DNA from 2 places in the Citrobacter enshiensis genome. Region 1 is predicted to be linked to the other one. Evidence: predicted binding sites of a transcription regulator. Region 1 holds the regulator's gene; the other holds the start of a gene.
What was found. Region 1 encodes LexA, which represses DNA repair genes until DNA is damaged. Its sites were predicted from a motif close to TNCTGTATGTACATACAGNA; they were not measured.
Positions count from the first base shown of each region.

Region 2: the regulator LexA is predicted to act here: its motif matches at 2,144-2,163, upstream of sulA (SOS-induced cell division inhibitor SulA).

Region 1 is NZ_CP119862.1:4,521,363-4,526,391, reverse strand. It holds gene plsB (glycerol-3-phosphate 1-O-acyltransferase PlsB) at 1-2,308, opposite strand, end outside; gene P2W74_RS21540 (diacylglycerol kinase) at 2,474-2,842, shown strand; gene lexA (transcriptional repressor LexA) at 2,952-3,560, shown strand; gene dinF (MATE family efflux transporter DinF) at 3,628-4,953, shown strand.
Region 2 is NZ_CP119862.1:3,025,426-3,030,454, reverse strand. It holds gene matP (macrodomain Ter protein MatP) at 1-127, shown strand, start outside; gene ompA (porin OmpA) at 212-1,258, opposite strand; gene sulA (SOS-induced cell division inhibitor SulA) at 1,613-2,122, opposite strand; gene P2W74_RS14705 (TfoX/Sxy family DNA transformation protein) at 2,339-2,950, shown strand; gene yccS (YccS family putative transporter) at 2,931-5,029, opposite strand, start outside.

The sequences.
Region 1 (5,029 bases):
TGATGTACTTCTCATCACGCAGGGTCAACACCAAAGAGCTGAATACCGCTTTGTCGAAGAACTCCGGCGCGTTGATCCCGTGCAGCACAGAAAGACGTTGAGCCACGGTGCGGCTCTCTTTTTCCAGCGTGCCGCGGTTAATCGACGGATTTGCACTCAGTAGCCAGAAGGTGATGGCATAACGTTGCAGCGTTTCACGCGCGCCCGCTGCTAACAGTTGCAGCGTACGGGAATGCGCGGGGTTGATATTCAACTCGTCATTCTGGACGGTAATCAGCCCCTGACGCTGCATTTCGCTTACCAGCGCGTCGATGACGCCCGCCAGTTCATCCCGCTCCCAGCGCAGGAACAGTTCTGCTTTCAGCATCGGGTAGAGAATTTCAACATGCTCAAGCAGCGCGTCGCGGGAGATGCGGCGATGCTGTGTCACGATGGCCGCCATCAGTGAAGGCAGAACCAGCATATGCGCAATGTTGTTGCGATAGTAAGTCATCAGTACCGCCTGCTCGCGCGGAAGAATGATGATATCGCCGATGGTATCTTTCTCGACCTCGAACTTGTTCATTTGCAGCGCGTGGTCAATCAGCGCGCTGGCGCTGACCGAAGGAACCGTAGAGTCGGTGGAATACGGGACATTGCGCATCAGATCCAGATAACACTCGAGCTGCTCCGTCAGTTGCTCACGCGTTAACGAACGCTGACGGGATGCGAGCAACGCGGTGCAACACAGGTTCATGGCGTTTGCCGCGCCCGCTTTGTTAATGCGGACCATCAACTCAGCAGCGATACCATTGACCGTTGGCGTCAGCCAGGCGGGACGCACGGCTTCGATCGGATCGATAGATTCACGCCACTCAGGAACATGCTGATTCAGGTACGTCATCAACGGCATCGGTTCGCCAAAGTTGACGTAGCCCTGACCCAGATTACGCAGCTTGCTCAAGCCACGCAGCATTTGCGGCAGGCTCTCTTTTTCTTTCGTCGCGCCACGCAACTCTTTGGCGTAGGTTCCCACTTCCATCACGTGCTCGTAACCGATGTAAATGGGTACCAGAGTGATCGGACGCGTACCGCCGCGCAGCATCGCCTGAATGGTCATCGACAGGGTGCCGGTTTTCGGATCCAGCAGACGGCCGGTACGGGAACGCCCGCCTTCCACAAAATATTCAACGGAGTAACCACGGCTAAACAGCTCGCCGAGATATTCGCGGAAGACGGTGGAGTAGAGTTTGTTGCCCTTAAAGGTTCGACGAATAAAGAACGCGCCCAGGCGGCGGAAAATCGGGCCAGCTGGCCAGAAGTTCAGGTTGATACCGGCAGCGATATGCGGCGGCACCAGCCCCTGATGATAGAGTACGTACGAGAGCAACAGATAGTCCATATGGCTGCGGTGGCAGGGCACATAGACGATTTCATGCCCATCGTGCGCCAACTGGCGTACACGCTCTGCGTTATGGACATTGATCCCCTGATACAGTCGGTTCCAGGTGAAACCCAGAATGCGGTCGGTCAGGCGGATCATCTCGTAGGAGAAGTTGGCGGCAATCTCTTCCATCAGCGCAATAGCGTTCTGCTGCGCTTTTTCATGAGAGATTTTTTTGCTGCGCGCTTCGTCTTCTACCGCGCGAGCAATGGCTTTTGACGCCAGCAACTTGTTAAACAGATCCTGTCGGGCAGGCAGACGCGGACCGACCGCCGCCAGACGCTGACGGGCGAAATGCATTCGCGCCACACGCGCCAGTTTTTGGGCAATAATTTTGTCGGTTCCGTGCTCGTCAGCCATCCGTCGTAAGGAAACGGAAGGCGAGAAGCGGACAAAACTATCGCGTCCCAGCCAGGAGACGGCAAAGAATTTCTGTACGCCGTTCAGCATACGCAGAGGGGGATTTACCTCACCCTTTTCACGCCCCGGAGAGCGGCCGAACATCACCGATACCGGCACCATCTGTACATCCAGGTCTGGATTACTGCGGTGAAGGTCGAGGTAATTGTGAAAGAGTTTGATCGACTCTTCTTTCGGCGTGTAGTAGGTGAATACGCGCGGGCCGCCGTGAATAAACACATAACGCGGCAGCAGAGTTCCGTCGATCTCCAACGGCTCTAACGGGTCGGGGAGATCGTGCGCCAGGCATTGGGCGCGCAGCGTCAGCAAGTCCGCTTTTGAGTTGTACGGTAAAACGTACATAATGGGACGAGATGTATCGAGCCCCAATTCCGGAGCGGGTTCCGCTGGAATAGACTTGCTTTTTACCAGTACGCTTAATGGTAAATTCAGTAATTTGTAGTAAATTCGTGGCCAGCCAGACATAAACGATGTAAAGCCTCTGGTTAATAATGCAAATGCGCTGCAAGGATATCAGAAAGTCTAGCGAATTTCTGGTGTATCCCGTCATACTTCGCGCCGCTGTAACCCGAATTTCGTGGGTTAACGATATAATGTCATTGACGCTGATAATGCAAAAAGGTTCTTTTGATGGCCAATAATACCACTGGACTTACCCGAATTATTAAAGCTGCTGGTTATTCCTGGAAAGGTTTTCGTGCTGCATGGATTAATGAAGCAGCATTTCGTCAGGAAAGTGTTGCTGTACTGCTGGGGGTAGCGATTGCCTGCTGGCTGGATGTGGATGCCATCACGCGTGTTTTGTTGATTGGTTCTGTCATGTTGGTGATGATAGTGGAAATCCTCAACAGCGCGATTGAGGCAGTGGTTGACCGCATTGGCTCTGAATACCATGAGCTTTCCGGGCGGGCGAAGGATATGGGGTCGGCGGCAGTATTGCTGTCGATCTTTGTCGCGATGATCACCTGGGGAATCCTGCTGTGGTCGCATTTTCGATAAGGGTTCCATAATCCGATAAATCTCTTGTTTTTTGTGCTGTTTGTGGTTCCAAAATCGCCTTTAACTGTATATACTCACAGCATAACTGTATATACACCCAGGGGGCGGAATGAAAGCGTTAACGGCCAGGCAGCAAGAGGTGTTCGATCTCATTCGGGATCACATCAGCCAGACAGGCATGCCACCGACGCGTGCGGAGATCGCGCAGCGTTTGGGGTTCCGTTCCCCAAATGCGGCTGAAGAACACCTGAAAGCGCTGGCACGTAAAGGCGTCCTTGAGATTGTCTCCGGTGCTTCTCGCGGTATCCGTCTGCTGGTGGAAGAAGAAGAGGGGCTGCCTTTAGTGGGCCGCGTGGCGGCAGGGGAACCCCTTCTGGCACAGCAGCATATTGAAGGCCACTATCAAGTCGACCCGTCGCTGTTTAAACCTAATGCCGATTTCCTGCTGCGCGTCAGCGGTATGTCGATGAAAGATATTGGGATTATGGACGGCGATTTGCTGGCGGTACACAAAACCCAGGACGTGCGTAACGGCCAGGTGGTCGTGGCGCGTATTGACGATGAAGTCACCGTAAAACGCCTGAAAAAACAGGGCAATAAAATCGAGCTTCTGCCAGAGAACAGTGAATTCAAACCGATCGTGGTTGACCTGCGCGAGCAAAACTTCACGATTGAAGGGCTGGCGGTCGGTGTCATCCGCAACGGTGAGTGGTTGTAATATTGTTTTGATACAGTGGCGCATCTCGCGCCACTGTTTGTTTTAACTCCTGCTCAGGCTTTCCTGCATGCCTTTCTTTACCTCTTCCGACAAAGCGCTCTGGCGTCTCGCGTTACCGATGATCTTCTCCAATATCACCGTTCCCTTGCTGGGACTGGTGGATACTGCGGTCATTGGGCATCTGGACAGCCCTGTGTATCTGGGCGGCGTTGCCGTGGGCGCAACGGCAACCAGTTTTCTCTTTATGCTGTTGCTCTTCTTACGCATGAGCACCACCGGGCTGACGGCTCAGGCGTTTGGCGCCAAAAACCCCCAGGCACTGGCGCGCGCGCTGGTGCAGCCACTGATTCTGGCGCTGGGAGCGGGGGCCTTAATCGCGTTGTTCCGTACGCCAGTAATCGATCTTGCATTGCATATCGTCGGTGGAAATGAAGCGGTGCTGGTACAGGCGCGACGTTTTCTGGAGATCCGCTGGCTGAGCGCCCCGGCATCGCTGGCGAACCTGGTTCTGCTTGGCTGGTTGTTGGGCGTTCAGTATGCCCGTGCGCCGGTGATCCTGCTGGTTGTCGGCAACATCCTCAATATTGTGCTCGATCTGTGGCTGGTGATGGGCTTGCATATGAACGTGCAGGGCGCAGCACTGGCGACGGTGATCGCAGAATATGCCACGTTGCTGCTTGGCCTGATGATGGTGCGCAAGGTTCTTCCTCTGCGCGGCGTGTCGTCCATGATGCTGAAACACGCCTGGCGGGGGAATTTCCGCCGCTTGCTGGCGCTTAACCGGGACATCATGCTGCGCTCGTTGCTGTTGCAACTGTGCTTCGGTGCGATCACGGTTCTGGGCGCGCGGCTGGGCAGCGACATCATTGCGGTGAACGCTGTTCTGATGACCCTGCTGACCTTTACCGCCTATGCCCTTGATGGATTTGCTTATGCTGTCGAAGCGCATTCCGGGCAGGCGTATGGCGCGCGTGACGGCAGCCAGTTGCTGGATGTCTGGCGTGCTGCATGTCGGCAGTCAGGGATTGTGGCGCTGCTCTTTGCCCTCGTTTATGCCCTGGCGGGCGAGCACATCATCGCGCTGCTGACGTCGTTGCCGCAAATTCAACTTTTGGCCGATCGCTACCTTATCTGGCAGGTGGTGTTGCCGTTAATCGGTGTCTGGTGTTATTTGCTGGATGGCATGTTTATCGGGGCGACGCGTGCGGCGGAAATGCGCAACAGTATGGCCGTTGCGGCGCTGGGATTTGCCCTCACGCTGTGTGCGTTGCCCTGGCTCGGCAATCATGGACTGTGGCTGGCGTTAGCCGTTTTTCTGGCGCTTCGTGGACTCTCGTTGGCCTGGATCTGGCGACGTCACTGGCGGCATGGAACCTGGTTTGCCCGAGCGTGATGGTTAAAAGTTCCGAATATCAAAATGAACATGGGATCACTGACTACAATTAATCTCACGTCCAGCAGAAAACGTA
Region 2 (5,029 bases), 1.5 Mb from region 1:
GCGCCGTGGCAAAACGCTTTCAGAAACGATAGTGCAGCTGATTGAGGATGCGGAGCACAAAGAGAAGTATGCCAGTCAGATGTCTACGCTGAAGCAGGATCTGCAGGCCCTATTGGGTAAAGAATAGCGTGTGACTCTGCCGGCGTGTTCTGAGAACAGCAGCATGGCGAAAAAAAACCCCGCAGAGCGGGGTTTTTTATTAGACGGAAACTTAAGCCTGAGGCTGAGTTACAACGTCTTTGATACCTTTAACTTCGATCTCAACACGACGATCCGGAGCCAGGCAGTCGATCAGTGCAGCGCGAGCTTTCACGTTGTCACAGGTGTTGCCAGTAACCGGGTTGGATTCGCCCATGCCACGTGCAGAGATTTTGTCAGAAGGAATACCTTTAGAGATCAGGTAATCAACAACGGACTGAGCACGTTTTTCGGACAGACCCTGGTTGTAAGCGTCAGAACCGATGCGGTCAGTGAAGCCCAGAACAACAACAGAACCGTCTTTCGGATCCAGGTTGCTCAGCTGGCTGTACATCTGATCCAGAGCCTGCTGGCCTTCTGGTTTCAGAGTTGCTTTGTTGAAGTTGAACAGAACGTCAGACTTCAGAGTGAAGTGTTTGGTCTGTACTTCTGGAGCCGGAGCCGGAGCCGGAGCTACGACTGGAGCAACTTCACCCTGGCCGAAACGGTAGGAAACACCTACGCTCAGCAGGCCGTTGTCCGGACGACCACCAACGGTGTTAGCGTCACCGATGTTGTTGGTCCACTGGTATTCCAGACGGGTAGCGATTTCAGGAGTAATTGCGTACTCAACACCACCTGCGAATACTGGGGATACGCCAGTGTCGTGGTCTTTGAAGCCAGTGTTGTTTTTAGCGTCTGCACGCCAAACCATACCACCCAGACGAGTATAGATGTCCAGATCGTCAGTGATCGGGTAACCCAGTTTAGCGGTCAGCTGAACGCCCTGAGCTTTGAAAGCGCCGGTCTGAGTGTTGCCTTTGTACGGCATACGACCTAACCAGTCATAACCCATTTCGAAACCAACGTACGGGTTAACCTGATAACCACCGAACGCGCCTGCGCCCAGCTGGCTTTCTTCAGTAGAACCGTTGTTGTTGATCTGGTTGTTGCCAATATCGTGGAACTGAGACCAGCCCAGTTTAGCACCGGTGTACCAGGTGTTATCTTTCGGAGCGGCCTGCGCTACGGTAGCGAAACCAGCCAGTGCCACTGCAATCGCGATAGCTGTCTTTTTCATTTTTTGCGCCTCGTTATCATCCAAAATATGCCATGAATATCTCCAACGAGATAACACGGTTAAATCCTTCACCGGGGGACCTGCTCAATAGTTAATCTACCGAATCTGCGGCTTAGGCCGAACACCCCTGGCGATGTAAAGTCTACAACGTAGTGGAAAACTTACAAGTGTGAAGTCCGTCAGGCATATGAAAAAAAAAGGCTTGTATACACATTATTTAACATTTTGAGATGAGAAATTGAGCAACAAAAATCGCTGAAACCGCTTCTGGCAAGCGTTCGCACCAAAAAAGCCTTAGACTTCAATTCGCCGGTAAGGCATGAAAAAAAAATCCAGGATAAATCCTAAATTTACTTAATGATACAAATTAGAGTGAATTTTTAGCCCGGAATGCTGTCTCGGGGCAAGGGAGTGTGCGCGCACCGGACGCATAATAAATCCCATGGCGTTTCCCTCATCGGCAGCTTTTACCAGTTGCGTATGCTCTTCTTCTGTCAATTCATCCGACAACCAACCGATCACGACACTGTAGTTTCCTGTGCGCAATGCCCGAATCATTGATTCTAACGTATGGCACGGCGAGAGTTGGTTTATTTGCATCACCTTGGTGAGGGGAAGTCCGGCTGACTGCACCCACTCCCGGCTTAGTTTTTGCTGTGGCGTCAGCCAGAGCTGCCAGCGCGATTGCTGCCCCAGTTGCTGCAGAAGAGGTAAGAGCAGTAATTGGGTCATCATGGGCTGGTCTTCGCGGTAGACCACTTCACTGATAAGCCCTGCGGTGGAGTTCTCGGAAGAGACACGCGCAATTCGACCTGAAGTGGAAGAGAGCGCCGAAGAACGATTTGCATAACCTGATGTGTACATAATCAATCCAGCCCTGTGAGTTACTGTATGGATATACAGTAACCCTGCGACCAATAAAGATCAACCTAATTTTCGGAAACAGACTCGCAATTTTTATTCGTCGTCGCAGTAAAAACAAAATTCATCTTGCCCCTTTAGAATAAGTTGCCTATTTTCGTCATTAACGGAGCTGTTACTACTAATTATTTATTTAGTTTATGATTTAAAAGGATTTTTATGAGAGCGCGTTCTTATGGTCGAATCTATAAATCTCAAGAATACCTGGCTTCACTGGGCACGATTGGCTACCGCTCGCTGTTTGGCAGTTACAGTTTGAGTATTGGGGATACTGTCTTTGCGATGGTCGCTAATGGGGAGTTATACCTTCGTGCCTGCGAGCAAAGTGTACAGTATTGTGTGAAACATCCGCCTGTCTGGCTGACGTTTATGAAGCGTGGACGTCCGGTTATGCTCCACTATTATCGGGTGGATGAAAGCCTGTGGTGCGACCAGCAACAACTGGTGCGTTTGTCACAGTATTCACTGGAGGCGGCGGTGAAGGAAAAAAACTCCCGCTTTTCGCAACATCGTCTGAAGGATTTACCCAACATGACCTTTCATCTGGAGATCCTTCTGAACGAAGCAGGGATTAAAGACGAGAGCACATTACGGAATCTGGGGGCGAAAATGAGCTGGCTGAGGCTTCGTCATCTCAATAAATCTCTGACGGTGAAAATTCTCTATTCTCTGGAAGGGGCGATTCTCGGGGTACATGAAGCCGCGCTCCCGGCGGTACGCCGCCAGGAGCTTGCAGACTGGGTTCAGTCGCTTACGACAGAGCAGGGGTAGTAGACGGCAATTGCGTTATTTGTCGTTGCAGACGTCCGATCTCAGGGAGCAGCGCGATCAGCAGCCCAATCTGCTGTACGACAAGCGGTTCTTTGCTGTCCGGGAGAGGCTCCAGATGCTGAATCCGCTGTTTTAGCCCCTCAAGCGCCTGATGTACCCGTTGTTCGTCTGCGGGTTGATGATGAAGCGCATCATCGACATAGCATACCGCATCGTCCAGCAGGGTCAGGACCTCCTGATTGGTTAACTGTTCACGGTGAGCGCCTAACGCGGAAATATAGCTGGTAAAAGTATGGTTGAGGCAGAGTAACCGAAACGCAGCCTCGCGGGTTTCTGCGGTGACATCGGGCTCGCTCGACATATTTGACACCACCGATGCCAGTTCCGCATCGCGATTGTGCGCATCCCGGCGGGCAATACGGTAGGCAAGTCGGTTATCACGGCCCTGGTGATATTGTTCGAGGATCGCATCCAGGTAGCGGCAGTTTGCATCCGTCGCGCGTTCCAGGACAAGCGGAAGGTTGCGAAAACGCCAGTCTGGCCAGATGAAGCTGACGGCAGCCCACGCGATGGCACAGCCAATGAGCGTATCTATTACACGCGGCAGAGCGACCTCAAAACCTTCTCCCAGCAAGTTAAAGCACAGCAATACCAGTAAGGTAATGAACATCGTGGCATGGGCATACTGCACATTGCGGAAAGCGAAAAACAGCACGCCTGTAATCACCAGCAGAATTAATTGCCCTTCGAGGGAGGGAACGAACCACAAAATCGGCAAACCAATGGCGACACCCACCAACGTGCCGATAATCCTCAACGCCAGGCGATGTCGGGTGGCATTATAGTTTGGCTGACACACGAACAGGCTGGTAAGCAGGATCCAGTAACCGTGATCCATTCCGGTAATTTGGATCAGGGCATAGCCCAGGCAGAGCACTAACGACATTCTTACTGCGTGACGAAACAGGGCGGACTCCGGCGTGAAATTGCGGCTCAACCGTAGCCAGGTATCGCTGAATCCGTGCGGGCTATCGTCTGCCAGCTGATTCTCTGATTCATTGCGAGGCGCCGCCTGTGCCTGCTCAGATTCAATCGTGGCCAGCTGCGCATCTATCGCGCGTAAGTTTGCGAGTAAAAATCCCAGCGTTTTCAGTAAATCTGCTGAAGCGCCACCGACCCGCATGCGCTCGAGCGCTGCGTCGAGGTGCGTGAATGCACGTTCAAAATGCGGATCATGTTGATATTGCGTGCGCAGTAAAAGACAGCGCGACAAATGCATACAGGCTTGCCCTTGCATCGACATCAGACGCTGAAAGCGGAACATCACGTCGCTGTGACGGAAATGATCGCGTAACGTTTGATACTGGATATGCGATGAGCTGGCGCGTTCATGAATATCCTGCGCCACAAAATAGTAGTGTAACGTCCGGCGCGTACCTCGCTGCCCACGGTCACCCCGCAAACGGGTGAGCAGGGAAACTTTGGTCTGGTTCAGCGTCGCCATCAGTTGCCCGTTGGCGAGCGCTAAATCGTACAAAGGTGCCTGGCTCTCATCTTCAATATCCGGATCATATAACCGGGATTTTAATTCCAGGTAATGCGCGAGCTGCTCATAGCTGCGCGCCAGATTATCCTGCAGTGGGCGGATAGGGAACAACAGATGCCCGGTCAGCGTAAGCAGGTTGTACCATACCGCCCCGGCCAGCAGGAACAATGGCTGTTGGTACCACTGCTCGTACAGCGATGCGCCAAGCATGGTGTAGATGGCGATCAGCAATGCGCCAAAAGCAATGGTCGCGTAGCGCTGTCCGAGGCCGCCGAGCAAAATAAATCCGCTGGTCGATAACGTCAGGCCAATAGCGAAAAGCCAGGGCCACGGAAACAACAATTCCACGGAGGCGGAGGCGATGAAAAAACAGATCAGGGTGATGATCAGATTGCGCAGACGTCCTGCAAGGCGATCATCCAGATCGGTCAACGCGGCGGCCACCATACCCAGCGTTAGCGGTATGGTCAGTTTTACATCGCCCAACCACCAGGGCAGAGCCGTCGTGCCGCACAGCGCGATAAAAATACGCA